2 regions of the Cupriavidus sp. FW306-1B-F12B genome follow, and region 1 is predicted to be linked to the other one. Evidence: predicted binding sites of a transcription regulator. Region 1 holds the regulator's gene; the other holds the start of a gene.
What was found. The regulator FNR, encoded in region 1, switches genes on or off when oxygen is low (the NO sensors DNR and NnrR bind a similar motif). The targets are predictions, from matches to a motif close to TTGATNNNNATCAA.
Positions count from the first base shown of each region.

Region 2: AC3WLE_RS12730 (DUF3149 domain-containing protein) is a predicted target of FNR. The motif match lies at 2,144-2,157, and genes of this name have one in related genera.

Region 1 is NZ_JBYSXC010000018.1:77,416-93,402, reverse strand. Features, by position in the region: gene ccoP (cytochrome-c oxidase, cbb3-type subunit III) at 1-66, shown strand, start outside; gene ccoG (cytochrome c oxidase accessory protein CcoG) at 116-1,588, shown strand; gene AC3WLE_RS26165 (hypothetical protein) at 1,618-1,827, shown strand; gene AC3WLE_RS26160 (hypothetical protein) at 1,824-2,069, shown strand; gene fnr (fumarate/nitrate reduction transcriptional regulator Fnr) at 2,132-2,857, opposite strand; gene AC3WLE_RS26150 (sulfite exporter TauE/SafE family protein) at 2,936-3,694, shown strand; gene scpB (SMC-Scp complex subunit ScpB) at 4,263-5,117, shown strand; gene rluB (23S rRNA pseudouridine(2605) synthase RluB) at 5,123-7,003, shown strand; gene rimP (ribosome maturation factor RimP) at 7,304-7,792, shown strand; gene nusA (transcription termination factor NusA) at 7,789-9,264, shown strand; gene infB (translation initiation factor IF-2) at 9,355-12,243, shown strand; gene rbfA (30S ribosome-binding factor RbfA) at 12,304-12,672, shown strand; gene truB (tRNA pseudouridine(55) synthase TruB) at 12,772-13,719, shown strand; gene AC3WLE_RS26110 (Bug family tripartite tricarboxylate transporter substrate binding protein) at 13,757-14,749, opposite strand; gene AC3WLE_RS26105 (AroM family protein) at 14,834-15,532, opposite strand; gene AC3WLE_RS26100 (DUF1177 domain-containing protein) at 15,529-15,987, opposite strand, start outside.
Region 2 is NZ_JBYSXC010000006.1:171,416-187,402, forward strand. Features, by position in the region: gene AC3WLE_RS12720 (YebC/PmpR family DNA-binding transcriptional regulator) at 1-93, opposite strand, end outside; gene AC3WLE_RS12725 (helicase HerA-like C-terminal domain-containing protein) at 313-1,839, shown strand; gene AC3WLE_RS12730 (DUF3149 domain-containing protein) at 1,892-2,056, opposite strand; gene upp (uracil phosphoribosyltransferase) at 2,184-2,834, opposite strand; gene AC3WLE_RS12740 (MFS transporter) at 3,035-4,435, opposite strand; gene AC3WLE_RS12745 (c-type cytochrome) at 5,064-7,937, opposite strand; gene AC3WLE_RS12750 ((2Fe-2S)-binding protein) at 7,988-8,485, opposite strand; gene AC3WLE_RS12755 (FAD-dependent monooxygenase) at 8,573-9,733, opposite strand; gene AC3WLE_RS12760 (maleate cis-trans isomerase family protein) at 10,082-10,834, shown strand; gene AC3WLE_RS12765 (alpha/beta fold hydrolase) at 10,846-11,676, shown strand; gene AC3WLE_RS12770 (2,5-dihydroxypyridine 5,6-dioxygenase NicX family protein) at 11,690-12,769, shown strand; gene AC3WLE_RS12775 (N-carbamoylsarcosine amidohydrolase) at 12,762-13,397, shown strand; gene AC3WLE_RS12780 (TetR/AcrR family transcriptional regulator) at 13,425-14,180, opposite strand; gene AC3WLE_RS12785 (xanthine dehydrogenase family protein molybdopterin-binding subunit) at 14,264-15,987, shown strand, end outside.

The DNA.
Region 1 (15,987 bases):
CGCATCCGGATGCTGACGGCCTATGTCTGGGGTTTGTCCAACACTGGGGGCGGAGCCGGGCAATGACCGACGACTCATGTGAGCGGGCGCTGGCAGCTCGCGGGAGAGCATGCCCATGAACGCACCCGGGACCGAAGAAATGGCCCGGGCGGCCGACCTGCAACGGTCGGCCGCTGCGCCGGGCGAGACCTCTGACGAAACGCTCTACGAGGTCCGCCGCAAGATCTACCCGCGCTCGGTGACGGGCGCCTTCTCCAGCTGGCGGGTCTGGCTGGTGATCCTGACCCAGCTGATCTACTACGGCACGCCCTGGCTCCAATGGAATGACCGCCAGGCCGTGCTGTTTGACCTTGGCGAGCGCAAGTTCTACATCTTCGGGCTGGTGCTGTGGCCGCAGGACGTCATCTACCTGGCGGTGCTGCTGGTCATCTCGGCGCTGGCGCTGTTCCTGTTCACGGCGATCGCGGGGCGGCTGTTCTGCGGCTATGCCTGTCCGCAGACGGTCTACACCGAGATCTTCATGTGGATCGAGCGGCGGGTCGAAGGCGACCGCATCGCCCGCATCCGGCTCGACGGCGATCCGTGGAGCCTGCGCAAGTTCCGTCTCAAGGCGACCAAGCACTTCCTGTGGGTGCTGATTGCGCTCTGGACCGGCTTTACCTTCATCGGCTATTTCGCACCGATCCGCGAACTGGGCGGCGAGGTGCTCAGCCTGTCGCTGGGGCCGTGGCAGTCGTTCTGGATGCTGTTCTACGCGTTCGCCACCTGGGGCAATGCGGGCTTCATGCGCGAGCAGGTGTGCAAGTACATGTGCCCGTATGCGCGCTTCCAGAGCGTGATGGTGGATCGCGATACCTATGTCGTGACCTACGACGTCGGCCGCGGCGAGCCGCGCGGCAGCCGGTCGCGCAAGACCGACCACCACAAGGCGGGGCTTGGCGACTGCGTCAACTGCAGCATCTGCGTGCAGGTGTGCCCGACGGGCATCGATATCCGCGACGGCCTGCAGTACGAGTGCATCGGCTGCGGCGCCTGCATCGACGCCTGCGACCAGGTCATGGACAAGATGGCATATCCGCGCGGCCTGATCCGGTACACCTCGGAAAACGCGATGCGCAAGGGCTTGTCCGCGGCGGCATCGCGCAAGCGCCTGCTGCGCCCGCGCGTCGTTATCTATTCCGTGATCTGGGTGGCACTGCTGGCCGGGTTCATGGCTTCGATCGCGCTGCGCACGCCGCTGAAGGTCGACATCATCCGCGACCGTGGTGCGCTCGGCCGTGAAGTGGAAGGCCGCTGGATCGAGAATGTCTATCGCCTGCAGCTGATCAACACCACCGAAGCGCCGATGCAGATCAGCGTGCGCGCCGACAGCGACGAATTGAAGAACCTGACGGTGGAATACGACAAGCAGGCCGAATCGCTGGCGCCGACGTCCAACCGGTTGCTGCCGATCCGGATCCGCGTGCCGATCGAGGCCGCGGCGCAGGGCACGCACAAGATCAACGTGACAGTGACGAGCGAAGGCACGGAGCGGGGGCATGCCGAAATCCGGCAATCCACCAGTTTCATCGTGCCGCGCGATTTGTGAAGCTAGTCGTCAAGATGAAGGGGGACAAGATGAGTCAGCAAGGCAATCCGTGGTGGAAGGAGCCGTGGCCGTGGCTGTTGATGAGCGGCCCGCTGGTGGCGATGGTGGCGTGCGGCGTGACAATCTGGCTGGCATCCGCGCATCCGGACATGCCGGTGCAGGGTGCAACGCGCCATGGCCTGGTGGTCGAGAAGGTCGACGCCGCGCCGCCCAAGGCTGCCGCTGTGAGGCAGCCATGAGGTTGCGCTGGCTGATGTGGGTACTCTGGCCGGCGTTCCTGATGGCTGGGTTTGCGACCGCGACGGTGTTTTCGGTGGTGGATCCCGGTGACCTGAGCTTCTTCGGCCAGCCGATCGAAGCGTCCCGCGAATCGGTCTACACCATCGGCTTCCTGATGGCCTGGGTGTTCTGCGCGTTGTCCAGCGGACTGACGCTCTACACCATGCCGACGCGGCTCAGCGATACCGACGAACTGGAGTAAGCGGGCTGCCGTGAGGCCTGCGCTGTCATGGCCGGATGCGGCCATGACAGCGCCTTGGCCGCTTAGCAGGAGCGGCTGTAGAGTTGCTTGATGCCGTCGATGTCCACGAGCTTGACGTGGCGCTGGCGAATCTGGATCAGGCCGGCTTCGGCAAAGCGAGAGAACAGGCGGCTGACGGTTTCGAGCTTCAGGCCCAGGTAGCTGCCGATCTCTTCGCGGCTCATGCGCATCACGAACTCGGACGCCGAATAGCCGCGCGCCGACAGGCGCTCAGAGAGGTTGATCAGGAAGGCGGCAAGGCGTTCCTCGGCGCGCATCGAGCCCAGCGTGACCAGCATCAGTTGGTCATGCGTGATTTCCTTGCCCATCAGGCGCAGGAACTGCTGCTGCAGCGACGGCAGGTCTGCCGACAGCGATTGCAACTCGCTCATGCGGACCACGCAGACTTCGGTGTCCTCCAGCGCGGCGGCATCGGAGGCATGCTGCATCTCGCCCAGCCCGTCGAGACCGACAATTTCGCCGGGCAGGTGGAAGCCGGTAATCTGCGAGCGGCCGTCTTCAGTGGTGACGTGGGTCTTGAGCGTGCCAAAGCGCACGGCATAGACCGCGGTGAGCGGATCGCCCATGCGATACAGGGTTTCACCCTTGTGCACACGGATGCGTTCCTGAACCAGCGTGTCCATCTTGGCAAGGTCTTGCTGCGACATGCCGACCGGAAGGCACAGCTGCCCCATCGCACAGGTGGAGCAGCGGGGTGACATCTCGGTAATGGGAATGGAGGTGAGCAATTGGAACCTGCTAGAAATGGCAGCGAGGGCGCGATAAGGACATTTTACCGTGCGATGTGATGTGGTAGGGAGTGAGAATTGACATTTGGCGTACTGATCAGCGTTTTTCTGCTGGCTTTGCTGGGCGGGGTCCACTGCGCTGCCATGTGCGGCGGCGTGGCGCTGGCCGTGGAGCAACGCCGCGGGGCGGCGGCCACGATCAGTCTTGTGCCCAGCCGTGCCGCCTGGCTGGGCGAGTTGCTGATAATGCACCTGGGCCGGATCTCGACCTATATGCTGCTTGGGGCCGCGCTGGGCGCGGTCGGTGCTTCGGCGTGGAAGCAGGACTATCTGCCGGTGCAGCGCTGGCTGTTCGGCGCAGGCAGCGTCATGCTGCTATGGTCGGGCTGGCGGTTGCTGCGCGGCAACACTTTTACCGTCGACTGGCTGGAGCGGCTGGCGGCGCGTGCCGGCGCAACGGTGGCGCGCCGGCTGGCTGGCGTGGCACGCGGCATGCCGTCGTTTGTGCGCGCACGCGGCGGCCTGGCGCGGCGATATGGCGTGGGCCTGGCGTGGGGACTGGTGCCGTGCGGCATGGTCTATGGGGCGCTCACGCTGGCGCTGCTGGCGGGAAATGCGGCGTCCGGCGCACTCGTGATGGGCGTGTTCGGGCTCGGCACACTGCCTAACCTGCTGGTGCTCTCCGGCCTGTCGGGCTATTTGCGTACGCTGTCGCGACGTCCCGGCGTGCGCCTGGGTGCCGGCCTGGCGGTGATGGCGTTCGGCGGCCTTGGCATTGCGCGAGCGGTGCTGTTGCCACATTCGCTGGCCGAGCATGGATTCTGCCTGGTGTTCTGAGGCGCCGGCGCCGCGCGGGCAACGGATGATGGTTGCAGGCGGGGGCGGGAATGCCATACAATCGCCAACATTGCGGTATCGCGCGGCGTCTTGTGAGCCGCGGTAAGCAGCGGGCGAGCAGCGCCAGGCGGCCTTCATACCAGAAGGCGAGTTCAGGGCAGGGGAAGCGGAAGGTTTTCGATGCCCGTCCCGTCCCCAAAGTCCATCCGGTTCAAAAGATCTGGTTCAAAAGTCCGGCTGGCACTGCGGTGTTGGCGATGCCGGCCTTGCTCCCGATACCCGTTTTTCTTGCGTCCGAGGCCTTCAGTTCGCTGACAGCGACGTCCGATATGTGCGGACGCGCTACGCAAGAGGTTCGCTGGCTGGCCCATAACGGCATGCGAACGATCTCCTGCCGGAACGCCCGGCAACTCGATGCAAAGATAGGGAAGTGCACGGCTTGGATGCAGCAGGTATCCGGCTAGCTGCGCAATGAGATGGCGGTGGCTTTCGCACCGCTGTATCCAAAATCTCCGGTGCCCCGGATCCGTCCGGGAGCAGGTGCAAAGACAGGCTGCACACCATCAACATGAATACCCAAGAGGCGAAGATCGTCCTCGAGACGGCGCTGATCTGCGCGCAGGAACCGCTGCGCGTCAATGATCTGCGGCGGCTGTTTGACGACGACGTCGGCGCAGACACCATCCGCGTGCTGCTTGATGAACTGCGCCAGGACTGGCGGCCGCGCGGCGTGGAACTGGTGGCGCTGGCCAGCGGCTGGCGCTTCCAGAGCCGGCCGGAAATGCGTGAATACCTGGATCGGCTGAATCCTGAAAAGCCGCCAAAATATTCGCGCGCGGTGATGGAAACACTGGCGATCATTGCCTACCGGCAGCCGGTGACCCGCGGCGATATCGAGGAAATCCGCGGCGTGACGGTCAGCACGGAAGTCATCAAGAAGCTTGAGGACCGCAGCTGGATCGAGGTGATCGGACACCGCGACGTGCCGGGCAGGCCGGCGCTGTATGCGACCACCAAGGCGTTCCTGGACGATCTTGGCCTGCGTACGCTGGATGAGCTGCCGCCGCTGGAAGATGCCCAGGCGCAGGCGCAGGCAACCCTGCTGGAACAGCAGGCCATCAATTTTGAAGACCTGGCTGCAAACAAGGCGGCCAGCGCCGACGAAGAGGCTTTTGCCGACCCCGCCGCGCACGCAGCGGATGTGGCTGAAGCATCCGTCGCAAACGAAGCCGAGACGACCGGCCCGGTCGACCAAGGCGCCAATGGCTTTGACGCGCAACCGCTGCAAGCTGCAGCCGACGATGCCGCCGAGGCCGCTTCCACCGAACCAGCCGCACCCAATCCGGACGGGGCGCGGGGCGATTTGCCGGACAACGGCACCCCGCCGCACCCGAGCGAGCACGACGAGCGCGTGCCGAACTGAACAACATGCAACATCCGATAGTGAATATCTTGTCTGATTCCGTTGAGCAAGACACCCGCAATGCGGGCGCACCCGCCGACACCGGCGCCGCAGAACCCGGATCGGGCAGCGAAGCCGCGCCCCGCCGCAAGGGGCTGCGCCGCGGGCTGAGGAACCTGGTCGCATCGCGCCGCCAGGCACAGGACCGCGGCGAGGGCGCCGAAGGCGCCGGCGGCCAGGCCGATGCCGGTGAAGCGGGCGCCGCACAGGCGGCGGGCGGTGCGCGCGCTGGCCAGCGTGGCCGCGGCAAGCGCAAGACGGGGCAGGGCGAGGGCGGCCAGGGTAGCCAGGGCGGCCAGGGCACCAGCAAGGCAGACAAGGTGGACCGCGCGGCCAGGGCCGAAGGCACCGACAAGCCCGAGCAGCCCGGCCGCAAGCGCAAGCCGGTCCAGCGCTCGGGCAAGGCGGCAGCGCCGGGCGAGGCGCAGGGCACCGGCGCGCGGCAGCAGGGCCGCCGCAAGGATGGCGGCAAGCCGCAGGCGCCCCGCAAGGGCCAGGGCGGCGGGGACAAGACCGCGGCGAGCAGCGAAGACCTGTTCCGCTTCGTGATCTCCGAGCAGTACGACAACGAAGACACCGTCATTCCGCGCACCAAGGCCAAGCCGGTGCGCGAGCTGTCGGCCGACGACGACGCGCCCAAGCTGCACAAGGTGCTGGCCGAGGGCGGGCTGGGCTCGCGCCGCGAGATGGAAGAACTGATCCTGCAGGGCCGCGTTTCGGTCAACGGCCTGCCGGCCCATATCGGCCAGCGCATCCTGCCGGCGGACCAGGTCCGCGTGAACGGCAAGCTGATCCACCGCAAGGTGTCGACCAAGCCGCCGCGCGTGCTGCTGTACCACAAGCCCGCCGGCGAGATCGTCAGCCAGTCCGATCCGGAAGGCCGTCCGACCGTGTTCGACAGCCTGCCGCGCATCAAGGCCGGCAAGTGGGTCGCAGTGGGCCGCCTGGACTTCAATACCGAAGGCCTGCTGATCTTCACCACCTCGGGTGACATTGCCAACCGTTTCATGCATCCGCGCTATGGCGTGGAGCGCGAGTACGCGGTGCGCACGCTGGGCGAGCTGGCCGAGGCCGACCGCCAGCGCCTGCTGCATGGCATCAAGCTCGATGACGGCGAGGCCAACTTCCTGCGTATTGCCGACGGCGGCGGCGAAGGCGTCAACCAGTGGTATCACGTGGCCCTGACCGAAGGCCGCAACCGTGAAGTGCGCCGCATGTTCGAGGCGGTCGGGCTGACCGTGTCGCGCCTGATCCGCACCCGCTACGGCCAGTTCCTGCTGCCGCGTGGCCTCAAGCGCGGCCGCTGGCAGGAAGTCGAGCCGAATGACGTCAAGGCGCTGATGGCCGGTGTCGGCCTGAAGGTGCCCGGCAAGGGCGAGCAGGCTCCCAAGGGCGCCACCAAGGTAGGCGGGCGCAAGCAGCGCACCGAAGCCGCGATTGCCGGCATGCCGATGCCCACGGGCATGGACGGCCTGCCGCGCTTCGACCAGGGCGGCGCCCGGGGCGGTAGCGGCGGCCGCAGCAGCCAGCCGGACCCGATGAAGACCTCGATGGGCTATATCACCCACGGGCCCACCTTGCTGACCTCGCACGCGGCCAACCTGGGCGGCGGGCGCGGCACTGGCGCACGCCAGGGGCGTGGTGGCGCCGGCATGGGCGGCATGGGTGGCATGCGCGGTCAGGGTGGCCTGGGCGGCCAGGGTCAGGGCAAGCCGCGTCGCGGCGGCGGCGAAGCCAACGGCAATGTGATGCCGAAGGCGTCGAAACCGGGCGGCAACCGTTCCCCGCGCGGCGGTAGTGGCAGTGGCGGCGGCAACCGTGGTGGCAACCGCGGCGGCAACCGATAAGCGCTGATTGCGGCGCATGGCGGGCTGAACGCCTGCCGGCGCCGGATTCGGTGCACGGAAATGTCTGGCTTTTGCCTTTTCGACATAATCCGCGTATAATTCAAGTCTATTCAAAAAGCGATCCTCGTCGAGGATGGGCGAATGATGGGCATTGCGCCCATTTTTTTTTGGTTCGCCCGTTTTTCGGTTCTCTCCGCTGGAGCGGGGGATGGCGGACAGGCAGGGCTGCAGCAGGGTCGTCCCGGACGGCACCGGCGGGTTTGCCTGCCACGGTGTTGATGGCCATTACTCGGGATAACAGTGCATCTGGCAGATTTGATCGAAACCACCCTAAGCGGCATGGGATATGAGCTGGTCGAGCTCGAGCGTGCCCCGGCCGGATTGCTGCGTGTCTATATCGATCAGCCTGAAACCGGCATTGCCATCGAGGATTGTGAAAAGGTGAGCCGCCAGCTCACCCACGTGTTCACGGTCGAGAACGTCGACTATGAACGCCTCGAGGTCTCGTCGCCCGGACTGGACCGGCCGCTGAAGAAGCTGGCCGACTATGTCCGCTTTGCCGGCGAGGAGGTGCGCGTGACGCTGCGCCTGCCCGTCAACGGACAGAAGAACTTCACAGGCATCCTGCGCGAGCCCACCGGCGCGGCGGGCGAGGAGATGATTGGCCTGGAGTTCGAAGGCAAAGATGGCCCGGCGCTGCTGGAATTTGCCGTATCCGATGTCGACAAGGCACGCCTGGTGCCGGTGATCGACTTCAAAGGAAATCAAAGAAAAGGGAACAAGCAATGAGCCGCGAAGTTCTGTTGCTCGTCGATGCGCTTGCGCGTGAGAAGAACGTCGACAAGGATGTGGTATTCGGTGCCCTGGAGGCGGCGCTCGCCTCGGCCACCAAGAAGCGTTTCGAGGAAGACGTGGATATCCGTGTCGCGATCGATCGCGAGTCGGGCGAGCATGAAACCTTCCGCCGCTGGCTGGTCGTTCCCGACGAGCTGGGCCTGCAAGAGCCGGACAAGCAGATCCTGCTGTTCGAAGCCCGCGATGAAAACCCCAGCATCGAGCTGGGTGACTTTATCGAGCAGCAGATCGAGTCGGTCGAGTTCGGCCGCATCGGTGCGCAGGCTGCCAAGCAGGTGATCCTGCAGCGCATCCGCGACGCCGAGCGCGAGCAGATCCTGAACGACTACCTGGATCGCGGCGAGAAGATCATGACCGGCACGGTCAAGCGCGCCGACAAGAAGGGCCTGATCGTCGAATCCGGCCGCGTGGAAGCGCTGCTGGCCCGCGACCAGATCATCCCCAAGGAAAACCTGCGCACCGGTGACCGCGTGCGTGCGTATATCCTGAATGTGGACCGCGCCGCGCGCGGCCCGCAGATTGAACTGTCGCGTACCGCGCCCGAGTTCCTGATCAAGCTCTTCGAGAACGAAGTGCCGGAAATGGAACAAGGCCTGCTGGAGATCAAGGCGGCTGCCCGTGATCCGGGCGTGCGCGCCAAGATCGCCGTGGTCGCGCATGACAAGCGCATCGACCCGATCGGCACCTGCGTCGGCGTGCGCGGTACCCGCGTCACCGCGGTGCGCAACGAGATCGGCGGCGAGGCCGTGGACATCGTGCTGTGGTCGGAAGACCCGGCGCAGTTCGTGATCGGCGCGCTGGCACCGGCACAGGTGCAGTCGATCGTGGTGGATGAAGAAAAGCACAGCATGGACGTGGTGGTCGACGAGGAAAACCTCGCCGTCTCGATCGGCCGCAGTGGTCAGAACGTGCGCCTGGCGACCGAGCTGACCGGCTGGCAGATCAACATCATGACGCAGGAAGAGTCGGCGCAGAAGCAGGCCGAAGAGAGCGATGTCGTGCGCAAGCTGTTCATGTCCAAGCTGGACGTGGATGAGGAAGTTGCCGACATCCTGATCGAGGAAGGCTTCTCCACGCTGGAAGAAGTGGCTTATGTCCCCATCAGTGAAATGATGGAGATCGAGGCCTTTGACGAAGACACCGTCAACGAGCTGCGCAATCGCGCGCGTGATGCGCTCCTGACGATGGAACTGGCCCGGGAAGAAAAGGTGGAAGAGGTGTCGCAGGACCTGCGCTCGCTCGACGGCCTCAACCCGGAACTGATCGGCAAGCTGGCCGAAGGCGATATCCATACGCGTGACGACCTGGCCGAACTGGCCGTGGACGAGCTGGTCGAGATGACCGGTGTCAGCGAGGAAGAAGCCAAGTCGCTGATCATGAAAGCACGGGAACATTGGTTCAACTGAGGGACACGGCCGGGCCGGCCAACGCCAGCCCGGGCGCGCTTTCCGCAACAATCTGTCCCGACGTAGAAACCAAGCATTGAAAGGGTTTGAATGGCAAGCACAACAGTTGCCCAACTGGCCGCAGAACTGAGTCGCAGCGCAGCTGCCCTGCTGGAACAATTGCAGGCGGCTGGGGTGGGCAAAGCGACGCCAGAAGACATCATCACGGAATCGGATAAGACCAGGCTGCTGGACTATCTGAAGCGCTCGCACGGCCAGGCCGACGACAGCTCCCGCAAGAAGATCACACTGACCAAGCGCGAAACCTCCGAGATCCGCCAGTCGGATGGCACTGGCAAGACCCGCACGGTCCAGGTGGAAGTGCGCAAGAAGCGCGTGCTGATCAAGCGCGACGAAGCTGCGCCCGATGCCCAGGCCGACGCGGTCGAAGCCCAGGCGCCTGTCGTCGATGCTGTCGAGGAAGCTCGCCGCGACGAGGAAGAACGCCAGCAGGCCGAACTGCTGGCGCGCCAGGAAGCTGAAGCCAAGGCCGCCCGCGAGGCAGCCGAGCGCGAGGAAGCCGAGCGCCGCGCCCGCCAGGAAGCGCTGGAGGCTGAACAGCGCCGCCAGGCCGAACTCGCCGCCCGCAAGGCGGAGGAAGAGGCTGCCGCGTCGCGCGCCGTGACCGAGGCCAACGAGGATTCCTCGCGCAAGAAGGCAGAGGACGAGAAGGCACGCGTCACCGCCGAACGCGCCGAGGCGCAGAAGGCTGCCGACGAGGCCAAGGCTGCCGCCGACAAGGCCCGCGCCGAGCAGGAAGTCGCTGCGCGCAAGCGCCGCGAGGCTGCCGAAGCCGAGGCCCGTGCGATCCAGCAGATGCTGAACGCGCCGCCCCGCGTGCTGAAGGCGCCGTCCGAGCGCAAGGCCGAAGAGAAGAAGGCCGAGCAGACCGGTACGCTGCACAAGCCGGTGAAGCCGGCCGGTGCGACCACGGAAGCGAAGAAGGACGACAAGAAGCCGGCCACCACGACCACGACCACGGCAACTGCCGACAAGAAGGGCAAGGTCGTGAAGGCGGGCTGGCAGGACGACAGCAGCCGCAAGAAGGGCAGCGGCCTGAAGACCCGCGGCGATACCTCGGGTGGCGTGGGCGGCTGGCGCGGTGGCCCGCGTGGCCGCGGCGGCAGGCAGCAACAGCATGACGACAGCCGCAGCAGCTTCCAGGCGCCGACCGAGCCGGTGGTGCGTGAAGTGCACGTGCCGGAAACCGTCTCGGTGGCCGACCTGGCGCACAAGATGGCCGTCAAGGCATCCGAGGTCATCAAGCAGATGATGAAGCTCGGCCAGATGGTGACCATCAACCAGGTGCTGGACCAGGAAACCGCCATGATCGTGGTGGAAGAAATGGGCCACAAGGCGTATGCCGCCAAGCTGGACGATCCGGAAGCGCTGCTGGTGGTGGGCGGTGAGGAACACACCGATGCCGAACTGCTGCCGCGTCCGCCGGTGGTGACCGTGATGGGTCACGTCGACCACGGCAAGACCTCGCTGCTGGACTACATCCGCCGCACCAAGGTGGCTGCGGGCGAAGCTGGCGGGATTACGCAGCACATCGGTGCCTACCATGTGGAAACCGACCGCGGCGTGATCACGTTCCTGGATACCCCGGGTCACGAGGCCTTCACGGCCATGCGTGCCCGCGGTGCCAAGGCGACCGACATCGTGATCCTGGTGGTGGCCGCCGACGACGGCGTGATGCCGCAGACCAAGGAAGCCATTGCGCATGCCAAGGCTGCCGGTGTGCCGATCGTGGTGGCGATCAACAAGATCGACAAGCCCGATGCCAACCCGGACCGCGTCAAGCAGGAACTGGTGGCGGAGCAGGTGGTGCCGGAAGAATACGGCGGCGATTCGCCGTTCGTGCCGGTTTCCGCCAAGATGGGTACCGGTGTGGAAGAGCTGCTCGAGCAAGTGCTCCTGCAAGCCGAAGTGCTGGAACTGACCGCTCCGGTGGATGCCCCGGCCAAGGGCCTGGTGGTGGAAGCCCAGCTGGACAAGGGCAAGGGCCCGATCGCAACCATCCTGGTCAGCAGCGGCACGCTCAAGCGTGGCGATGTGGTCCTGGCTGGCAGCGCCTACGGCCGCGTGCGTGCCATGCTGGACGAGAACGGCAAGCCGACCAAGGAAGCAGGCCCGTCGATCCCGGTGGAAATCCAGGGTCTGTCGGAAGTGCCTGCCGCCGGTGAAGAAGTGCTGGTGCTGCCGGACGAGCGCAAGGCACGTGAAATCGCGCTGTTCCGCCAGGGCAAGTTCCGCGACGTGAAGCTGGCCAAGCAACAGGCCGCCAAGCTGGAGAACATGCTCGAGCAGATGGCCGAAGGCGAAGTGCAGACGCTGCCGTTGATCGTCAAGGCCGACGTGCAGGGTTCGCAGGAAGCGCTGGTGCAGTCGCTGCAGAAGCTGTCGACCGCCGAAGTGCGCGTGCAGATCGTGCATGGCGGCGTGGGTGGCATCTCCGAATCCGACGTCAACCTGGCGACGGCTTCGAAGGCGGTCATCATCGGCTTCAACGTGCGTGCCGACGCTGGTGCGCGCAAGCTGGCCGAGCACAACGGCATCGATATCCGCTACTACAACATCATTTACGATGCGGTAGACGAGATCAAGGCGGCGATGTCGGGCATGCTGGCGCCGGAGAAGCGCGAGACCACCATCGGCCAGGTCGAGGTGCGCCAGGTGTTCCGCGTGCCGAAGATCGGTGCGGTGGCCGGCTGTATGGTCACCGACGGCCTGGTCAAGCGCAACTCGCTGGTGCGCGTGCTGCGCAACAACGTGGTCATCCACGACGGCGAGCTGGATTCGCTCAAGCGCTTCAAGGACGACGTCAAGGAAGTCAAGCAAGGCTTCGAGTGCGGTCTGTCGATCAAGAACTTCAATGATGTTCAGGAAGGCGACCAGCTCGAGGTGTACGAAATCACAGAGGTGGCGCGTACGCTGTAAGGCGTCGCAAGCAACGGCAGGCTTCGGCCTGCCGTTGTCATCTCGACCAGACTGTATTGAATGGCCAAGAAAGGCAGCATCTCCTCCCGCAATCTCCGCATCTCCGACCAGATCCAGAAGGACCTGGCCGAGATGATCCAGCGCGAACTGCGCGACCCGCGCCTCGGCCTGGTCACGCTGCAGTCGGTCGCGCTGACGCCCGACTATGCGCACGCCAAGGTGTACTTCACCGTGCTGGGCGCCGAAGCCGCCGAGGCGGAAGCCATCCTGAACGAAAAGGCCGGCTACCTGCACTCGCTGCTGTACAAGCGCCTGCACATCCATACCGTGCCGACGCTGCGCTTCTTCCACGATACCTCGGTCGAACATGCGATCGAGATGTCCAAGCTGATCAACGAAGCGAACGCCACGCGTTCGAAAGACGACTGAAGCCGGCGCCCATGCCGCCCTGGCATGGGTTTCGCGGCCACTACGTTCACGTTGCCGCCATCCGCGCCGCATCGCCGTCCCGCCTCCCGCTTTCTCCAGATGACCGATTCCAACGCCAACCGTCCGCCGCGCCTGCCGCGCCGCGAGGTCCATGGTGTGTTGCTGCTCGACAAGCCGCTGGGCCTGTCGTCCAACGACGCGCTGGTGCGCGCCAAGCGCCTCTTGCGCGCGGCCAAGGCCGGCCATACCGGCACGCTGGATCCGCTTGCCACGGGGCTGCTGCCGCTGTGCTTCGGCGAAGCCACCAAGTTTTCGCAAGACCTGCTGGAAGCGGACAAGACCTATGACGCCGTGGTGCGGCTGGGCGCGCGCTCGAGCACGGGCGACGCCGAAGGCGAGTTGCTCGACGTGCGCGAGGTCACCTGCGACCGCGCCGCGGTGGAGCAGGCGCTGGCAAGCTTCCTCGGCGAGATCGAACAGGTGCCGCCGATGCATTCGGCGCTGAAGAAGGACGGCCGCCCGCTGTATGAATACGCGCGCGCCGGCCAGACCGTGGAGCGCGCGGCGCGCCGCGTCACCATCCGTTCGATTGCGCTGCTGGATTGTGCCTTGCCCGATGCCCTGTCGTTCACGATGCGGGTGACGTGCAGCAAGGGCACCTATATCCGCACGCTGGCCGAGGACATCGGCGAAGCGCTGGGCTGCGGCGCGCACCTGACCGGACTGCGCCGGATCGCCGTGGGCGACCTGACGTTGGACGGCGCGGTGACGCTGGAGCAGATCGAACAGCACGACGATGCACAGCGCCCGGCCATGCTCGCACCTGTGGACGCCTTGCTGCAGAAGTGTGCACCGGTGCATCTGGATGACGCCGCCGCAGCGCGCTTCCTGCAGGGCCAGCGCATCGCCCAGCGCGACCTGCCGGCCGCCACCGGGCTGGCCGAGGATGCGCTGGCGCGCGTCTATGCCGGCGAACCAGCCCGGCTGCTGGGCGTGGCACGCATGCGCGAAGGCGCGTTGCGGCCGGAGCGGCTGGTCAAGCTGTAAATTGCGCGAGGGGCGCAAGTGGCCGCCCCGTCAGCAATTACTCGAGCGTGATCTTGGCCGTCTTGATGACATCGGCCCACATCTTGCGATCCTGGGCGAGGAACCCGGCGAAATGCTCCGGTGTATCGCCCACGGGCTCGGAGCCGAATTCAGCCATCTTCTTCCTGACTTCCGGGTTCGCCAAGGCCTTGACCAGCGCCTGGTTGTAGCGGACCACGATTGCCTTCGGCAGGTCCCTCGGCCCGAAGATGCCTTGCCAGGTCGGCATGTTGAAGTCCTTCAGGCCGCTCTCGGCAAGCGTCGGCACCTCCGGCAACAGGGGCGAGCGCTTGCTGCCGGTGACTGCCAGCGCCTTGACCTTGCCGGTCTTGGCCAGCGTCGCCGCGGTGGTGATGTTGTCGACCGTCATGGCGATATGCCCGCCCATCAGGTCGGTGATCACCGGGGTGGCACCCTTGTACGGCGCATGGACCATGTCGATGCCAAGACGGTGCAGCATGGTTTCGGCAATCAGGTGATTCGACGTGCCGACGCCGGCGGTGCCGTAGGTGACCTGCGGCGTCTTTTTAACGTAGGCGACGAAGTCGGCCATGGTCTTGACCGGCAGGGCCGGATTGACGATCACAACATTCGGCTGGGTGGCCAGCATGGCGATGGGCGTGAAATCATCCGCCTTGTATGGCGTGCCCTTGGGGTTGAGCACGTGGGTCACCGCCATCGCGCCGGCGGCGCCCATGCCGATGGTGTAGCCGTCGGCCGGGGCCTTGGCCAGCTTGTCGGCGGCGATATTGCCACCCGCACCCGGCACGTTCTCCACCACCACCGGAACCCCCAGGCTTTCCGACAGCGGCGCCTGCACCAGGCGCGCCAGCAGATCAGCCGAGCCGCCGGGCGCAAAGCCCACCAGCAGGCGCACCGGCTTGGCCGGCTTCCACTCCTGCGCCTGCGCGCCCGGGATCACCGCCGCGCCCAGGCTCACCCACATCATGCCGCGTGCCAGCGGCCCCATCCACTTCGCCACCTGTTTCATTGTTACTTCCACTCCAGCAGTGTCATGGGCAATCTGTCAGCGGGCTTGCCCTTACCCGAAAATGGATTCGCTTCGTGCCTGGATTCAGGCCGCGGCACCAGCCAGTACCTGTCCCAGCAGCCTTGCCACCATGCGGTTGGAGAGCAGCACCGGCGCGCCGGCATGGCGCGCCACCTCGGCCCGCATGGCTTCGGTGTAGCCCATGCAGTGCATCACCACCAGGTCGCAGCCGCGCAGCGTCTCGCCCGCCTGCGCGAAGCGATCGGTGCTGGCGTCGGTATAAGGCGAGGCATGGGTGACGCGCAGTTCGCAGGGCGCCGGCTGGATCAGGTGGAAGCTGCTTACCTGGGCTTCCAGCGGCAACACGATGCCGAGCCGCTTGGAGCCCTGCGCCAGCGCCACGGTCAGGTGGTCCACTATCTGCTGCGGTTCGATGACCAGGGTCCGCATCGGCGGCAGGGCGGTGCCGGTGCACAGTGGCACTAGGGCGTCGAAGCGGCCGTCGTCCAGCGAGGTCATCAGCCGGGCCAGCATGGCCTCGGCCACCGGCTTGCCCATCACCGCCTGCGTGCCGTCACGCATCCGGCTGGCAAAGCGGTACTCGCCGGGCGCGGGCGCCAGCGCGGCAATGTCTTGCGGGCCCAGCGCGTCCAGGATGCCGAATTCTTCCACCGTGGCCGGCAGGCCCAGGTCGGCAATCATCTGCGGGACCACATCTGTCCTGGGCGCCTGCCCGATGGTGACGAAGGCCACGCGTGGCTGGCGTGCGGCAGGCGTGTTCATGCCTCGGTTCCCACGGTCTGCAGATGGGCCAGCGAGCCATAGCGGCGCTGCAGCTCGGCCCACTCGGCCGCGTCATAGAAGTCGCACTGGCCCTGGCCGAACTGCTTCGCCACCTCGATGCAGAAGCGCGTCGCCACGTCGATGTCGAAGGCGTTGGTGACGCCGGTTGCGCAGCCTGGCACAGTGGTCTGCGCGGTCAGCGCCACGCCCACCACCGGGGCAGGGGTCACGATGGCCGGCTGCATGATCGAGTTGACATGCCACAGGCCGTTCTCATACGGCGTGATGTCCTGGGTGGTCAATGGCAACACCATCGGCAGTTCGCCGCTGACCCATCCCATCAGGTCCAGCATCCGCTCCGGCAGGCGCAGCAGCCAGCCTTCCTTGGCCACCGGCGTCAGCGCCACGCCGCGGCGGTTGACGAAGCGGTTGCCGCGCGTGGTGTCGACCGACAG
Region 2 (15,987 bases), on a different contig from region 1:
TTCCTTGATCAGGCGGGTCCAGATCTTGCCGCGCTTGGCGTCAGCGGCGGCCTTCTTGTGTTTGATATTGGCCCATTTCGAGTGACCGGCCATGATTCTCTCCGAAGCGGAATGCGGTGATCTGCGGTGATGTTGTGCGGGGTTGCCATGCGCGCCGTGGCCGGGGTGGCAAAGCCCTCGGACAGCGCGCGCCAGGTGACGGATATGCCTGGCGGCTGGCTATAATCAGCCCAGGATTTTATCACGCGGGCCTGCCCGCGCCGCTGCCGTGGCGAGTCCCGCGGTGCCAGACCTCAAAACCCCAGGAACATCATGGCCGACCCCATCCTCATCGCCAAGAACGCCGAACATGAACTGGTGCTGCTGCCGCAGATGGGCAACCGGCACGGGCTGATCACCGGCGCCACCGGCACCGGCAAGACCGTCACGCTGCAGACCCTGGCGCAGGGCTTCTCGCGACTGGGCGTGCCGGTCTTCATGGCGGACGTCAAAGGTGACTTGACCGGCATTTCGCAGGCCGGCCAGCCGTCCGACAAGCTAAAACAGCGCCTGGCCGACCTGAACCTGCCGGAGCCGGCATGGGGCGCGTGCCCGACCACGCTGTGGGACGTGTTCGGCGAGAAGGGCCACCCGGTGCGCGCCACGGTCTCGCACATGGGCCCGCTGCTGCTGTCGCGCATGCTGGAGTTGAACGACACCCAGCAGGGCGTGCTGAACCTGGTGTTCCGCATTGCCGACGCCAATGGCCTGCTGCTGCTCGACGCCAAGGACCTGCGCGCCATGCTGCAGTACGTCGGCGACAACGCCGGCCAGTTCACCACCGAGTACGGCAATATCTCGGCCGCCTCGGTCGGCGCCATCCAGCGCGGGCTGATCGCGCTGGAATCGCAGGGCGGGGACGTCTTCTTCGGCGAGCCGATGCTGAACCTGGAAGACTTCAGCCAGACCGAGAAGGGCCAGGGCGTGGTCAATATCCTGGCCGCCGACAAGCTGATGAACGCGCCGCGGCTGTACGCGACCTTCTTGCTGTGGATGCTGTCCGAGCTGTTCGAGAAGCTGCCCGAGGCCGGCGACCTGGACAAGCCCAAGCTGGTGTTCTTCTTCGACGAGGCCCACCTGCTGTTCAACGATGCGCCCAAGGCGCTGCTCGACAAGATCGAGCAGGTGGTGCGGCTGGTGCGTTCCAAGGGCGTGGGCGTGTACTTCGTCACGCAGAACCCGATCGACATCCCCGACACCGTGCTGGGCCAGCTGGGCAACCGCGTGCAGCATGCGCTGCGCGCCTTTACCCCGCGCGACCAGAAGGCGGTCAAGGTGGCGGCCACCACCATGCGCGCCAACCCCAAGCTGGACCTGGAAACCGCGATCAGCGAACTGGGCGTGGGCGAGGCCCTGGTGTCGTTCCTTGACGCCAAGGGCACGCCCTGCGTGACCGAGCGCGCCTGGGTGCTGGCACCGGGCAGCCGCATCGGCCCGGCGACGGAGGAAGAGCGCAAGCAGCTGATTGCAAGTTCGCTGGTGGCGGGCACCTACGAGAAGACCGTGGATCGCGAATCCGCCTATGAAAAGCTGCGCGGCAGCGTGGCGACGGTCGGCAATGGCAACGGCAAGGGCGCTGGCGGCGCGCCGGCGGGGCAGCCAGCGGGCGAGCAGGACAGCGGCTGGCTCGGCACGGCCGGCGACATCTTCGGCACGCTGACCAAGGGCACCGGCAAGACCGGCCGCGGCGATTCGATCCTGGAGTCGATGGCCAAGTCGGCCGCGCGCACGGTGGGCTCGCAGGTCGGGCGCGAGCTGATCCGCGGCGTGCTGGGGAGCCTGCTGGGCAAGAAGAAGTAAAGACCCGGACTGACGCAATGACGGAAAGGGCCGCGCGAAGCGGCCCTTTTCCTTAGCGGCGCTGCGCTTGTTGCTGCGCCTTGGCCGCTGCCGCATCCTCGCGCATCTTGCGCGCGAACATCCGCGCGAAGAACCACCCCATGCCGATGATGAAGACGATCACGCCCAGGCTCATCAGGCCGGTGCTGGTACTGAACAGGATCTTGAAGGCTTCCATGCTTGGCTCCCTTTGCTTTGGCGATGGCCGCCGGCGAGGTCTCGCCGGCGCCTGCCGCCAGTGTAGGGAGCCCTGTGGCGCGGACTATTGAGGCCGGTCAAGCGCAAGCCAGCCCGCCGCGCGCCACTCAGTTCTTGGTGCCGAACAGGCGGTCGCCCGCATCGCCCAGGCCCGGCACGATGTAGGCGTGCTCGTCGAGATGGCTGTCGAGCGAGGCCACGAACAGCTGCACGTTCGGATGCGCCTTCTGGAACACCTCCACGCCCTCGGGCGCCGCCACCAGCGCAACGAAGGTGATGGCCTCGTCCTTCACGCCGCGCCGCTTGAGCACATCCACGGCATGCGCAGCCGAATAGCCCGTGGCGACCATCGGGTCGCACAGGATGAAGCTGCGGTCCTCCACGTCGGGCAGGCGCACCAGGTATTCCACCGGGCGGTGCTGCTCGTCGCGGTACACGCCGATATGGCCGATGCGCGCCGACGGGATCAGCTCGACCAGGCCGTCGCTCATGCCCACGCCCGCGCGCAGTACCGGCACGATGGTCAGCTTCTTGCCGGCGATCACCGGCGCGTCCAGCTCCACCAGCGGCGTCTCGATGCGGCGCGTGGTCAGCGGCAGGTTGCGGGTGATCTCATAGCCCATCAGCAGCGTGATCTCGCGCAGCAGTTCGCGGAAGGTGCGCGTCGACGTTTCCTTGTCGCGCATGTGCGAGAGCTTGTGCTGGATCAGCGGGTGGTCGAGGATGAACAGGTTGGGAAAGCGCGGGTCTTGTTTCATGGCTGGCGGCGAGGGCTCGGCGGGATAGGGGCAAGCAGGTGAAGCGGGCGGCGAGATCGGGTCGACCACGCGCCGCGCCGTTGCAGCCGGATTGTAATGGAAGCGGGCCGCCCTGCCCGTGGCTTCGCTTTCGGGACCCGCCACGCCAGCGCCGCCGGCGGGCTCCCTGAACTGCCGGGAGCGTCCGGCGGCGCCTTGCGCTAGTCGAGCGCGCGGTTCTTCGACTCGATATCCACCATGTAGATGGCGATTGCCGCCACGGCAAGAAATGACGAAAGCAGCGCAAGGGCGAGGGTGAACTGGCTGGCCATGATCGGTGCAATGATGGACGGCGCGAACAGGCCGCCAAAGCGCGCCATCGCACCCGCAGTGCCCATCCCGCTGGCCCGCAGGTCGGTCGGGTACACCTCGGGCGTGAAGGCGTAGAGGGCGCCCCAGGTACCGAGGAGCGAGAAGCTCATCAGCAGGGTCGAGCCGACGATAAGCGCGGTGGACGTACCCAGGCTGTAGAGCATGCAGCCTGCCGCGCTGAGCAGCAGGAAGCCGATCAGGGTCGGCTTGCGGCCCCAGCGCTCGACGCCGTGCGCGGCCAGCGCGAACCCGGGAAGCTGCACCAGCGCGAGCACGATCAGGAAGACCTGGCCGCGCATGAAGCCAAAGCCCTGGCCCGCCAGCTTGACCGGCAGATAGACGAAGACGCCGTAGTAGGCGATCGAGATGAGCGCCCAGGCGGCAAGCAGGCAGATGGTGCGGCGCCGGCATCCGCGCGCGAACAGCGCAAAGACCGACTTGCGCTCCATCGGCTGCGGCTCCAGGTTGCCGATTTCAACGGACACGCGATTGGCGGTGGCGACACGCTGCAGCACCGCGCGCGCCTCGGCCGAGCGTCCCGATTTATTCAGGTAGAGCGGAGACTCGGGAACAAAGAAACGGAACACCACGCCGACCAGGGCGGGGATGCCCGTGACGAGGAAGATCAGCCGCCAGGCATCATTGCCTCGCGACACGGCGATCAGCGCAAGAATGGCGAGCAGGATCGTGCCGACGGCCCAGAACGACTCCAGCAGGACCAGCCAGCGACCGCGCCGGTCCGAGGGCAGGAACTCGGCCATCATGGTGTAGTCGACCGGCAGCGTGCCGCCAACGCCGATGCCGGTCAGGAAACGCAGCAACAGCAGCCACTGGAAGTCCGGTGCAAAGGCTGAAGCGACACCGCAGATGGCGTCGATGACCACCGCCATCATCAGCACTGGCCGGCGTCCGATCCTGTCAGCCAGCCGGCCGAACACGAAAGCGCCGATCAGCATGCCGACAAAGAACATCGTCCCGGTCTGCAAGGCCGTCGGTACGGGAATGCCAAACGTCGCCGCGATCGACGGCGCGGTGAAGCCGATCGACAGCACCTGCATCGCGTCAGCGAGCCAGACCAGGCCGAAGATGACAAAGAGCCGATACTGGAACCGGCCGACGCCGGCCGCGCGGATGCCTTGCTCGATCGTGATGGTTTGAGACGACGCTCCCCTCGCGCTGGGCTGCGGAGCCGAGCCTAGCGTGACTTCCGGGATGGTCGTTGTTGCCATGGATGAAATTGATGACGACATGTTGTCTACCTGTCTTTATAGGCTGGTTCTTGAACTCGGACGCACACGTTTATCGAAGCGGGGCCAGACGGTACTGACTAATGCGTGATGATCACACCGGGGCAGTCGCACCGAATTGCAACGAAACGTGGTGAGTACTCCAATTGGCGAGGCTGGAACTAACCTGGTAGCACGCTCGCGACACCTGCTTGGTTCTGATACGACATAGTCACTCCTTGTTGTCTACCCTTGGTTGGTCCAGGCCCGGCCTCCCGGTCGGCGCTGCGGGGGACTATGCAAGCCCCGGGCCAGCGCTTCCGGTGATGTAAAGGGCCAATCTTTTAGTTTTGTTGTCTCGTCTGCCGCTTGCGGCGCGCCGTCCTTGTGCGGGGAGGCACCGCTGCGAGCCACGCGGCACTCATGTAGTGCGCACTACATGATCGTTCAGCGTAAGCTACATGAAACTGGCGGGCAAGGCCGAATTGCGTTTTCCCTCCTCGGGGTTTTCCCGCGCGTGGCGCGCATGGCGCCGGCGCGGGAATGCACGTGTCCCTGCCCGGTGGCGAAGCGCCTTGCCAGGCACGGCGTAGGTGCGGTCAGCGTGGATGCGGAAGGCCGGCGCGCCGGCCCCGCAAGGTCTGGATTAGTCCTAGTGGGCAGGCGCCGCGCGCAGGCGCGCGACGGTGTTCTCCAGGTCCTGCCATGCGGGTTTGTCGGGCGCAAAGCGCGCGCGCAGGTACTGCGTCAGTTGCGCGATCTGCTGGTCGTCGAGCGTGTCGGCATAGGCCGGCATCGCCCCCAGTTCGCTGTTGGGCGGTGCCGGCATGCCTTGCAGCAGCACCTGGATCACGTTGTCCGGCAGCTTGCTGTGCAGGTTCGTATTGAGCGCCAGCGAAGGCTTGACGCCGAACTGGGCGATGCCCTGGTCCGACTGGTGGCAGACCGCGCATGCGCTCTGGTACAGGCGTTCGCCGGGACCGCCCAGGGTGCGCGCGGCCTGCGCGCTGCGCTGCTCGATCTGCGCTGCCTGTGCGGCCAGTACGGCAGGCGAGGGCGCTGGCGTGCCGAACGAGGCCACGTAGTGCGCAATCGCGCGCACGTCGGACTCAGGCAGTTGCGCCAGTTCCTCGACCACCGGTGCCATCGGTCCGGCCGCGGCGCCATGGTGCGGTGCATAGCCGCCGCGCAGGTAGGTGAACAGCGCCGCTTCGGTCCAGGGCAGCGGTGCTTGCGACAGCGCGGTCAGCGGCGGCGCTTCCCAGCCTTCGGCGCTGCCGCCGGTCAGGTACTGGCGGCCGCCCTTTTCGCCGCCGAGCGCGTTGCGCGGCGAATGGCAGGCGCTGCAGTGGCCCAGCCCTTCGGCCAGGTACGCGCCGCGATTCCATTGCGCGGAGCGCGACGGGTCCGGTGTAAAGCGCTCGTTGCGATGGAACAGCAGGTTCCAGCCGGCCAGCAGCGGGCGCACGTTGAAGGGGAACGCCAGCTGCGTCTGCGGGACTTCGGCTTTCACCGGCTCTGCCGACATCAGGTACCCGTATAGCGCCTGCATGTCGCCGTCGCTGATCTTCGCGAATGCGGTGTACGGGAACGCGGGATACAGGCGGCGCCCGTCGCGGTGGATGCCCTCGCGCATGGCGCGCTCGAACGCGGCGAAGGACCAGTTGCCGATGCCGGTCTGCACATCCGGGGTGATATTGGTGCTGTAGACCGTGCCGAAGGGCGTCTCCAGCGGCAGGCCGCCGGCGTTCTTCACGCCGCCCGGCACGGTATGGCAAACCGCACAGTCTCCCGCGGCGGCCACCCGCCGGCCGCGTTCGAGCGTGGCGGCGGAATAGAAGCCCGCTTCGGGCGGCGCCACCGGTGCGATCGGCGCGCGCCAGGGCAGCAGCGTGGCGCACACGCCCGCAGCGGCAGCGGCGGCTGCGGCGATCCAGCCGCGCTTACTGCGCTGGTTGCCGGGCCTGGCTTCGGCCAGCGCCAGGCGGATGCGGTCGGCGCTGAAGGGCGGCGCGCGCAGGCGCACGCCGGTGGCATCGTAGATGGCATTGGCCACGGCCGCGGCGGCGGGCATGGTGCCGGTCGGGCTGGCAGCCAGCGCGTCATGCGGAGCGAGCGTGCCGGCCAGGCGGACTTCCGGCAGGGCGCTGCCCGGCACGGCTGGCAGCGCCTGGCTGGCAGATGGCGCCTCGGCCGGCCAGGTGTCGAAGGCGGGCGTGGCCGACGTCAGCTGCAGGGCAGCATCGGCCACGGCCAGCTCCAGCGAGCGCGCGGACGGCGCGGCTTGCGCGCGCGGCAGCGATTCACTGTCATGCCCCACCGTCACGCGCGTGACCGCCAGCTCGCCGGTGGTGCCGTCGACCTCGACCTCGGCCACCCATGCCGACCAGGTCTGCCCGGCTTCGTGATCGATGGTGTGGGCATAGGCAAAGCCGCGGCCGCGCTGTACGTTGCCTGCCGCTGTGTTGGCGCGGGGCGCGGCCGGCGTCCAGGCGGCGCGCTCGGCCACTTGCCGTACCAGTGCCGTGCCGCGCGCATCGTCGAGATGCGCCAGCCGCAGCGCGACCGGATCGGTGCCGGAGGCGGCGGCAAGCTCGTCGAGATGGGATTCCCGGGCGAACACCTGGGCCCGGGCGGCCGCCAGTGGCGCGGCATCGAACGCGGCGGCGTTGCCTGTCGCAACCAGGTCGACATGCGGGATGCGATAGGGCGGCATGGCGGTGTCGCCTGCATGGTCGGCATCGATGCCGTCCGCCACGGGCGATGCCGTATGCGTCAGCCACAGCGCCAGCGGTACGGCCGGGGCGGCGGTGCCCGCCAGCGTTGCGGCGTAGGCTTCGATGGCAGTGCCGGCCAGCGCGGTGTCGACGCGCATATCGAGCGCGGCATCGGCAAGACCCAGGTCGGCGGCACACAGCCGACGCATCACGGGCAGTCCGGCGGCGTGGGCCAGCAGCGCCGCGTCGGCGGCGGCGTGCGGCGCGAGCAGGGCGGGGTCCGCGCGGTCGTCGGGCGCCTGCCAGCAGGCCAGCACCACCTGTTGCTGCGCGATGCCCAGCAGCGCGGCAAGCTCGGCGCGCAGCGCGCCAGGGCGCGTGCTCGGCAGCCACACGGTCAGCTTGCCGTCGCGCCAGTCGGCGACGGCCGTGCAATACGCCTCGCCGCGGGTGCCGGCCAGCGGCCACTGGTAGTGCTGCGTGTGGCGCGCAGCGCCGCCGGCCAGCACCGCATCGGCATTGCCGCGCCGGGCCAGCGCGTGGCGCGTTACCGGCGCGTCGCCGGCGCGGGGCGGGGCGGACCATCGTGCCTGCAGCGCCTGGATTGCGTCGGCGGCCTGTGCGCCGGAAGCCGCCGCCACGCCGGCAAAGTTGTTGCGGATGACGACCGCGCGCACGCCCGGCAGCGCCAGCGCGGCCTCGCGCTGCGCGCCCAGCAGGCGTGCCGCCAGTGGCTTGCCGTCGATCCAGCGCAGGCCAGGCGGTGTCAGCACCCGGGCAACCAGGCAGTCGGCGGCGGGCGGCGGCATGCTGCCCGCGACCGCGGTCGCAGGGGTGGCCTGGGGCACGAGTCCTTCGTTCACGATGCGGCCCCCGCGGCCGCTTGCCGTTGCAGCATCGCGGCACGTTGCACCGCGCGCACGATTTCCACGTGGGTGCCGCAGCGGCACAGGTTGAAGCGCAGCGCCTCGCGGATCTGGGCCTCATCGGGATCGGGATTCTGCGCGAGCAGCGCCTTGGCGGTCATGATCATGCCATTCAGGCAATAGCCGCATTGCGCGGCCTGCTCGTCGATAAACGCTTGCTGCACCGGGTCGGGCTGCGCATCGGTGCCCAGTCCTTCCAGCGTGGTGACGGCGTGCCCGACCACGGCCCTGACCGGCAGCACGCAGGCGCGCGCCGGCATGCCGTCCACCAGCACCGTGCAGGCGCCGCACTGGCCCAGGCCGCAGCCGTACTTGGGCCCGTTGCAGCACAGGTCGTTGCGCAGGATGTAGAGCAGCGGCGTGTCAGGGGCCACGCTCAGCGTGTGCTCGGTGTGATTGACTTGCAGCGTCAGGGGGCGGGGCGTGTTCATCGGGGGCTTGGGGGCGGTTTGAACATCACGCATCGCTGCGCCGCGCCCCTTCGATGAGGGGCTGCGGCGGGCAGGGTTGGTCAGGCGTCAGGCCGCTGCGGACAGCGTCCCGGTCCCGGCCGACACCAGCGGCACGTTGAAGACATCGTAGCCGAAACACCAGTCGGGGTTCTCGTTGCTGCGCAGCCAGGTGTTGTTGTGCGAGACCAGCTGGACCTTGCTTGCGCGCTCGTTGCGGTTCGCTTCATACAGCGCGAATGCCGAGGCGAAGTCGTCCACGCCGGTCTCGGTGAAGCAGCGCGTAAGCATCGCGGCATCCTCGATCGCCATCGCGGCGCCTTGTGCCATGTGCGGCTTCATCGGGTGGCAGGCATCGCCGAGCAGCACCAGGCGGCCCCGGCTCCACAACGGCAGCGGGTCGCGCTCCAGCAGCGGCCACTTGGTCACTTCGACGGTGCCTTCGATCAGCGACTGCACACCCTCGTGCCAGCCGTCGAATGCGGCGCGCATTTCCTCGATGCTGCTCGGCACCCAGCTCTTGCTCATGTCCCAGTCGGGCTCGGGCACGCCGGTGACGTAGTAGATCTCGTCGAGCTTGCTGGTATCGAAGTAGACCATCATGTGGCGGTCGTCGGTCCACCACTTGGTGCAGCGCTCATGCGTGAAGCCCTTGACGCGCGAGATCGGGAACACCGCGCGATGCGCCACGTAGCCGGTGTACTTGGGCGGCTCGGCGCCCAGCAGCGTCTCGCGGATGCGCGAGTTGACGCCGTCCGCGCCGATCACGATGTCGGCCTCTTCGACCGTGCCGTCGATGAAGCGCAACTGCACCACGTCGCCCTGGTCGGTGACGCTGTCCAGCTTCTTGTTGAAGAACAGCGTGTCGGGCGCCACGGCGTCGGTCAGCAGCTTGTGGAAGTCGCCGCGGTGCACGGTCAGGTAGCTGGCGCCGTAGTGGCGCTCCGCGTAGTCGCCCAGCGGGATCTGCGCGATCACCTCGCCGCTCAGGCCGTCGCGGCTGTACCAGTAGTCGGGGTGGCAGCCCATGTCGTTGAGTGCGTCCTCGATGCCGATGCGCCGCATGATCTTCATCACGTTGGGCCCCACATGGATGCCCGCGCCCAGGCGCGAGAACGCCGGTGCCTGTTCATACAGCCTGACTTGGAAGCCGGCTCGCTGCAGCAGGGCGGCCGCGGCCGTCCCTCCGAGTCCGGCGCCGACAACTGCGATTCGCGGTTTGCCTTGCACGTTCTTTCTCCTGGCAATGACACAAGGTCGATGGGGGCTGGGGCGGCCACTCGGCCGACCGTTGAAAACGAGTGTACACACTCAAAATATCAAAGTAAAAGAAGAAATTGATTAACCTATGGAAAACCCTTACTGAAACGTGAAGACGCTCACACATCGCGCTATATCGGTGAATTTGCGCGCAAAAACAGGGACTGGTTAGTTAAGTATGCACTGAACGAGTGAATTCGCGGCGACGCAGATTCTGTTTGCCTAGATAAAGTGTGTACACTACAATCAATCGCAGCATGCAGGGCCGCCAGGGCGAAGCAGGCAGGGTAGACAGACAAACAGATGACGGAGTCGACAGTGCAGAAAGTTTTCCGAATCGGCCAGATCGTGCCGAGCTCCAACACCACCATGGAAACCGAGATCCCGGCGATGCTGGCCGCGCGCCAGCTGGTGCGCCCGGAACGCTTCACCTTTCACTCAAGCCGGATGCGGATGAAGAAGGTGGTCAAGGAAGAGCTGGCGGCCATGGACGCCGAATCCGACCGCTGCGCGGTGGAACTGAGCGACGCCCGCGTCGACGTGCTCGGCTACGCCTGCCTGGTCGCCATCATGGCCATGGGCCACGGCTACCACCGCGTGTCCGAGCAGCGCCTGCAGGCGCATACCGCCGAGAACGGCGGCGACGCGCCGGTGATCACCAGCGCCGGCGCGCTGGTGGATGCGCTCAAGGTGATGGGCGCGAAGCGCATCGCCGTGGTGGCACCCTATATGAAGCCGCTGACCGAGCTGGTGGTCGACTACATCCGCAATGAAGGCTATGAGGTGGTCGACTACCGCGCGCTGGAAATCCCCGACAACCTTGAGGTGGGCCGCCATGACCCGGCGCGGCTGCCGGAGATCGTCGCGCAGATGAATACGGCCGACGCCGATGTCATCGTGCTGTCGGCGTGCGTGCAGATGCCGTCGCTGCCGGCCGTGGCCAAGGTCGAGGCAATGACCGGCAAGCCTGTGGTCACCGCCGCCGTCGCCACCACCTATGCGCTGCTGAAGCGGCTGGGGCTGGAGCCGGTGGTGCCGGGCGCCGGCGCGCTGCTGTCGGGCGCGTACTGAAGGGGGCGGCCATGGCAGACAGCACCTTTCTCTACGGCGCCAACGTGAACGCCAACGGCATCCGCCAGCACTACCTGCGCTATGGCGGGCAGGGCGGCGCGCGCGCGCAGCGCGATGCCGTCATCATCGTGCCGGGCATCACCAGCCCGGCGGTGACCTGGGGCTTTGTCGGCGAGCAGTTCGGGCGGCAGTTCGATACCTATGTGCTCGACGTGCGCGGCCGCGGCCTGTCGCAGGCCGGCGCTGAGCTGGACTACTGCCTCGATGCGCAGGCTGCCGATGTGATCGCGTTTGCCAAAGCGCTTGGCTTGCAGCGCTACGCCATCGTCGGCCATTCGATGGGCGCGCGCATCGGCATCCGCGCCGCGCGCAGCAAGCCGGCAGGCCTGACGCGCCTGGTGCTGGTCGATCCGCCGGTGTCGGGCCCGGGCCGCCGCCCGTATCCGTCGCAACTGCCGTGGTACATCGATTCGATCCGGCTGGCGCAGCAGGGCATCGACGTGGAAGGCATGCGCCGCTTCTGCCCGACCTGGACCGAGGACCAGCTGCGCCTGCGCGCGCAATGGCTGCATACCTGCGACGAGCGCGCGATCCTGGCCAGCTTCAATGGCTTCCATGAGGACGATATCCACGCCGACCTGCCGCACGTCGCCGTGCCGGCCCTGCTGATGACCGCCGGCCGCGGCGACGTGATCCGCGAGGAAGACGTGCAGGAGATGCGCAAGCTGCTGCCCGCGCTGCTGCTTGCGCATGTCGCCAACGCCGGCCACATGATCCCGTGGGACGACGAGGGCGGCTTCTACCGCGCCTTCGGCGATTTCCTGGGTGCGGCGCTGAACTGATCAAGGAGCGAACATGCCCGTAAGCGATTACGACCTGACCGCGGCGTGGAAGCAGGTGCTGACGCTGTCGAAGCTTGAGCCGGGACAGACCGTCACCGTGCTGACCGGCGCCGCCACGCATCCGCAGACGCTGCGCACCGCGATGGTGGCGGCGGCATCGATGGGCGCCATCGTCAACCGGCTCGACCTGCCGCCGGTCAACGGCGAAAAGGCGCTCAGCCGCGACGCGCTGGCCTACCTCGGTACCACGCCGCTCACCGGCAATCCCGCCGCCATCGCTGCGCTCAAGGCGAGCGACCTGGTGCTGGACCTGATGACGCTGCTGTTCTCGCCCGAGCAGCACGAGATCCTGGCGCAAGGTACCAGGATCCTGCTCGCGGTGGAGCCGCCCGAAGTGCTGGCGCGGCTGGTGCCGACCGAGGCCGATCGCGCCCGCGTCAAAGCGGCGACAGCGCGGCTGGGCAAGGCGCGCGAGATGCATATCGTGTCCGACGCCGGCATGGACCTGCGCTGCCGCCTGGGCGAATTCCCGGCGATCAGCGAGTACGGCTTTGTCGACGAGCCCGGCCGCTGGGACCACTGGCCGAGCGGCTTCGTGCTGACCTGGCCGGACGAGGGCGGCACCAACGGCACCATCGTGCTGGACCGCGGCGACATCCTGCTGCCGATGAAGTCCTATCTCCAGGCGCCGATCCGCATCACGGTCGAAGCCGGCTACGTGCGCAGCATCGAAGGCGGCGTGGACGCCGAGCTGCTGGCCGACTACATGGCCTCGTTCAACGACCCCGAGGCCTATGCCATGTCGCATATCGGCTGGGGGCTGCAGCCGCGCGCCAGCTGGTCGGCGCTGGCGATGTACGACCGCGAGGCCACCATCGGCATGGATGCGCGTGCCTACGAGGGCAACTTCCTGTGCTCGTTCGGTCCCAACAACGAAGCCGGCGGCAGCCGCACCACCGCCTGCCATATCGATATCCCGGTGCGCCACTGCACCGTCAGCCTGGACGGCGAGCCGGTGGTGGTGCGCGGCAAGGTGATGGACGGCCACCACGCGCCGGCCGCTTCTCTCTACAAGGACGCGCGCCATGGATGACGCCGTGCAGACTTACCAGCGTCAGGGCTTCGGCGCGTCGATGGAACTGAAGGCCCCATACGGCCTGCTGATCATCGACTTCGTCAACGGCTTCGCCGATCCGGCGGTGTTCGGCGGCGGCAATATCCCCGAGGCGATCCGCAATACCCAGCCGCTGCTGCGCAGCGCGCGCGAGCAGGGTTGGCCGGTGGCGCATAGCCGCATCGTGTTTGCCGACGACGACAGCGACCACAATATCTTCACGCTGAAGGTACCGGGCATGCTGACGCTGAAGGAGGATGGCCACAACAGCAAGATCGTGCCGGAGCTGGCCCCCGCGCCGGGAGAGCTGGTGGTGCGCAAGACCGTGCCGTCGGCGTTCTTCGGTACCTCGCTGGCGGCGTGGCTGACGCAGCGCGGCGTGCAGACGCTGCTGGTGGCGGGGTGCGTCACCAGCGGCTGCGTGCGCGCCAGCGTGGTCGACGCGATGTCGCTGGGCTTCCGCCCGCTGGTGGTGTCGGATTGCGTAGGCGACCGCGCGCTGGGTCCGCATGACGCCAACCTGTTCGACATGGCGCAGAAATACGCCACCGTGCTGACGCGCGACGAGGCGCTGGCGCAGGTTGCCGGCGTGCGCGCCGCCGCCTGAGGCGTGGCGATGCGGCCAGGCCTGGCGTCAGCCTGCCGCCGCGCGCCGGCCGCGGGCCGGTTTGCGCGGCGCGGCCGGCGGCGCCACATCCACATCCGGCACCGCGCCGGGCACGGCCACCGCGCGCAGCACCGTCTGCTGGATCACATCGCGCCAGTGCGCCAGCGCGGGCGGGCTCATCATGGGTTCGCCCAGGAAGGCGCTGAGCGTATGATGGTTGGAGTTGTAGAAGTAGCCAAGCGAAGCGATCACCATATAGACATCGCGCGCGCCCGCATCGGGCCGGAACAGCCCCGCGGCCTTGCCGCGCGCGAGGATGCCGTCGAGCACCGACAGCGCGTAGCTGGAGATCTCGCGCAGCCGCACCGACTTCTTCGCGTGCTTGCCCTGGCTCATGTTCTCGCTGATCAGGATGGCGACGAACTCCGGATGGTCGAGGTAGTACTGCCAGACGAAGTCGATCAGCTGCGACAGCGCGCGCACGGGGTCGGCAGCGTCGAGCTCATGTTCCAGCTGCTGCTCGGCTTCATTGAGCTGCAGGTAGATGGTCTCCAGCACTTCAACAAACAGCTTTTCCTTGCTGCCGAAGTAGTAATAGATCATCCGGTCGTAGGTCTTGGCCAGCGACGAGATGCGTTCGATGCGGCCCCCGTCGTAGCCGCGCTGGGCGAAGACCTTGATCGCAGCCTTCAGGATGCGGTCGCGGCTGTCCTGCGCTTGCCTGGCCCGCGTGCCGGCTGGCGCCCGCTTTGCGGTTGGCTTGGGCGCGGTCGTGATCGTCATGGTCGATGCTTGGGCTATTCCACTGTTGGCTTGCAGTATAACGGGCGCCCCGGGGCGCAGCCGGTGAAGGAGATGGCAGAACGATGACGGCAACCAACCTGCAACCCGCGGCACAGGCCGACGCCGACACGCCCCGCACGCTGCGGCTGGCGCTGCTGCAGGCCACCGGCGTGCTGCTGGTGACGCGCGCCCCGCAGGCGGCGCCGCGGCCCGCGCCGGGCCAGCCCGGCGCGGCTTCGGACTACGTGCCGGCGCTGCCGGACATCTTCATTGCCGTGCGCGACAGCGGCGAGGTGCTGGCCTTCAACGGCCACGTCGACCTGGGCACCGGCATCCGCACGGCGCTGGCGCAGATCGTGGCCGAAGAACTCGACGTGCCGCTCGAACGCGTACGCATGGTGCTTGGCCATACCGAAGCCACCCCCAACCAGGGTCCCACTATCGCCAGCGCATCGATCCAGATCTCGGCGCTGCCGTTGCGCCGCGCCGCGGCACAGGCCCGTGCGTGGCTGCAGGCGCGTGCCGCGCAGCACCTCGGCGTAGAGGCCGGCAGGCTGGAGGCAGAGGACGGCATGTTCCGCGATCCCGGCACGCAGGCCAGCATCGGCTATGGCGCGCTGCTTGCCGGCGAGCACCTGGAACTGCCGCTGGCCGAAGACATACCGACCAAGCCGGTCGAGTCCTACCGCATCGTCGGCCGCGCCGCGGGCCGCGTCGATATTCCCGGCAAGGTGCGCGGCGCGCTGACTTTTGTCCACGACGTGCGCGTGCCCGGCATGCTGCATGGCCGCGTGGTGCGGCCCCCATATGCGGGGCGCGACAGCGGCGACTTTGTCGGCAACAGCCTGCTGGAAGTCGACCGCGACTCCGTGCGCGATATACCCGGCCTGGTCGATGTGGTGGTGCGGGGCGATTTTGTCGGCGTGGTGGCCGAGCGCGAGGAATACGCGGTGCAGGCCGCGCGCCGGCTGCGCGTGCGCTGGAAGCCGGTGCCGCCGCTGCCCGCGCTGGACGATCCGGAGCCCGCGCTGCGCGCCAACCCCGCCACGCGGCGCGAGTTGCTGTCCGACGGCGAGCCGCCGGCAAGCGGCGCCGGCAAGGTCTTGCAGCGGCGCTTCGTCTGGCCGTACCAGATGCATGGCTCGATCGGCCCGTCATGCGCGGTGGCCGACTGGCATGACGATGGCCTGACGGTGTGGTCCGGCACGCAAAACCCGCATGTGCTGCGCATCGACCTGGCCAGGCTGTGCGGGCTCGGCGAAGACCGCATCGAGGTCGTGCGCATGGAGGCCGCCGGCTGCTACGGGCGCAACTGCGCCGACGATGTCTGCGCCGACGCGGCACTGCTGGCGCGCGCGGTCGGGCGGCCCGTGCGCGTGCAGCTATCGCGCGAACAGGAACACCTGTGGGAGCCCAAGGGCGCGGCCCAATTGATGGACGTCAGCGCTACGCTGGGGCCGGACGGCGCGCTGCTTGGCTATGACTTCACCAGCCGCTATCCGTCCAACGATGCGCCCACGCTGGCGCTGGTGCTGACCGGTGCCGTGCCCAACGCGCCGCGCACGCTGGAGATGGGCGATCGCACCGCCGTGCCGCCATACGCGTATGGCGCGCGCCGCATCGGTTGCGACGACACTCCCGCGATCGTGCGCGCGTCCTGGCTGCGTGGCGTGTCGGCGCTGCCCAATGCGTTTGCGCATGAGTGCGTGATCGATGAGCTGGCGGCAGAGGCGGGTGCCGATCCCGTGGATTTCCGGTTGCGGCACCTGCGGGATGAACGTGCCGCGGCCTTGCTGCGTGCCGTGGC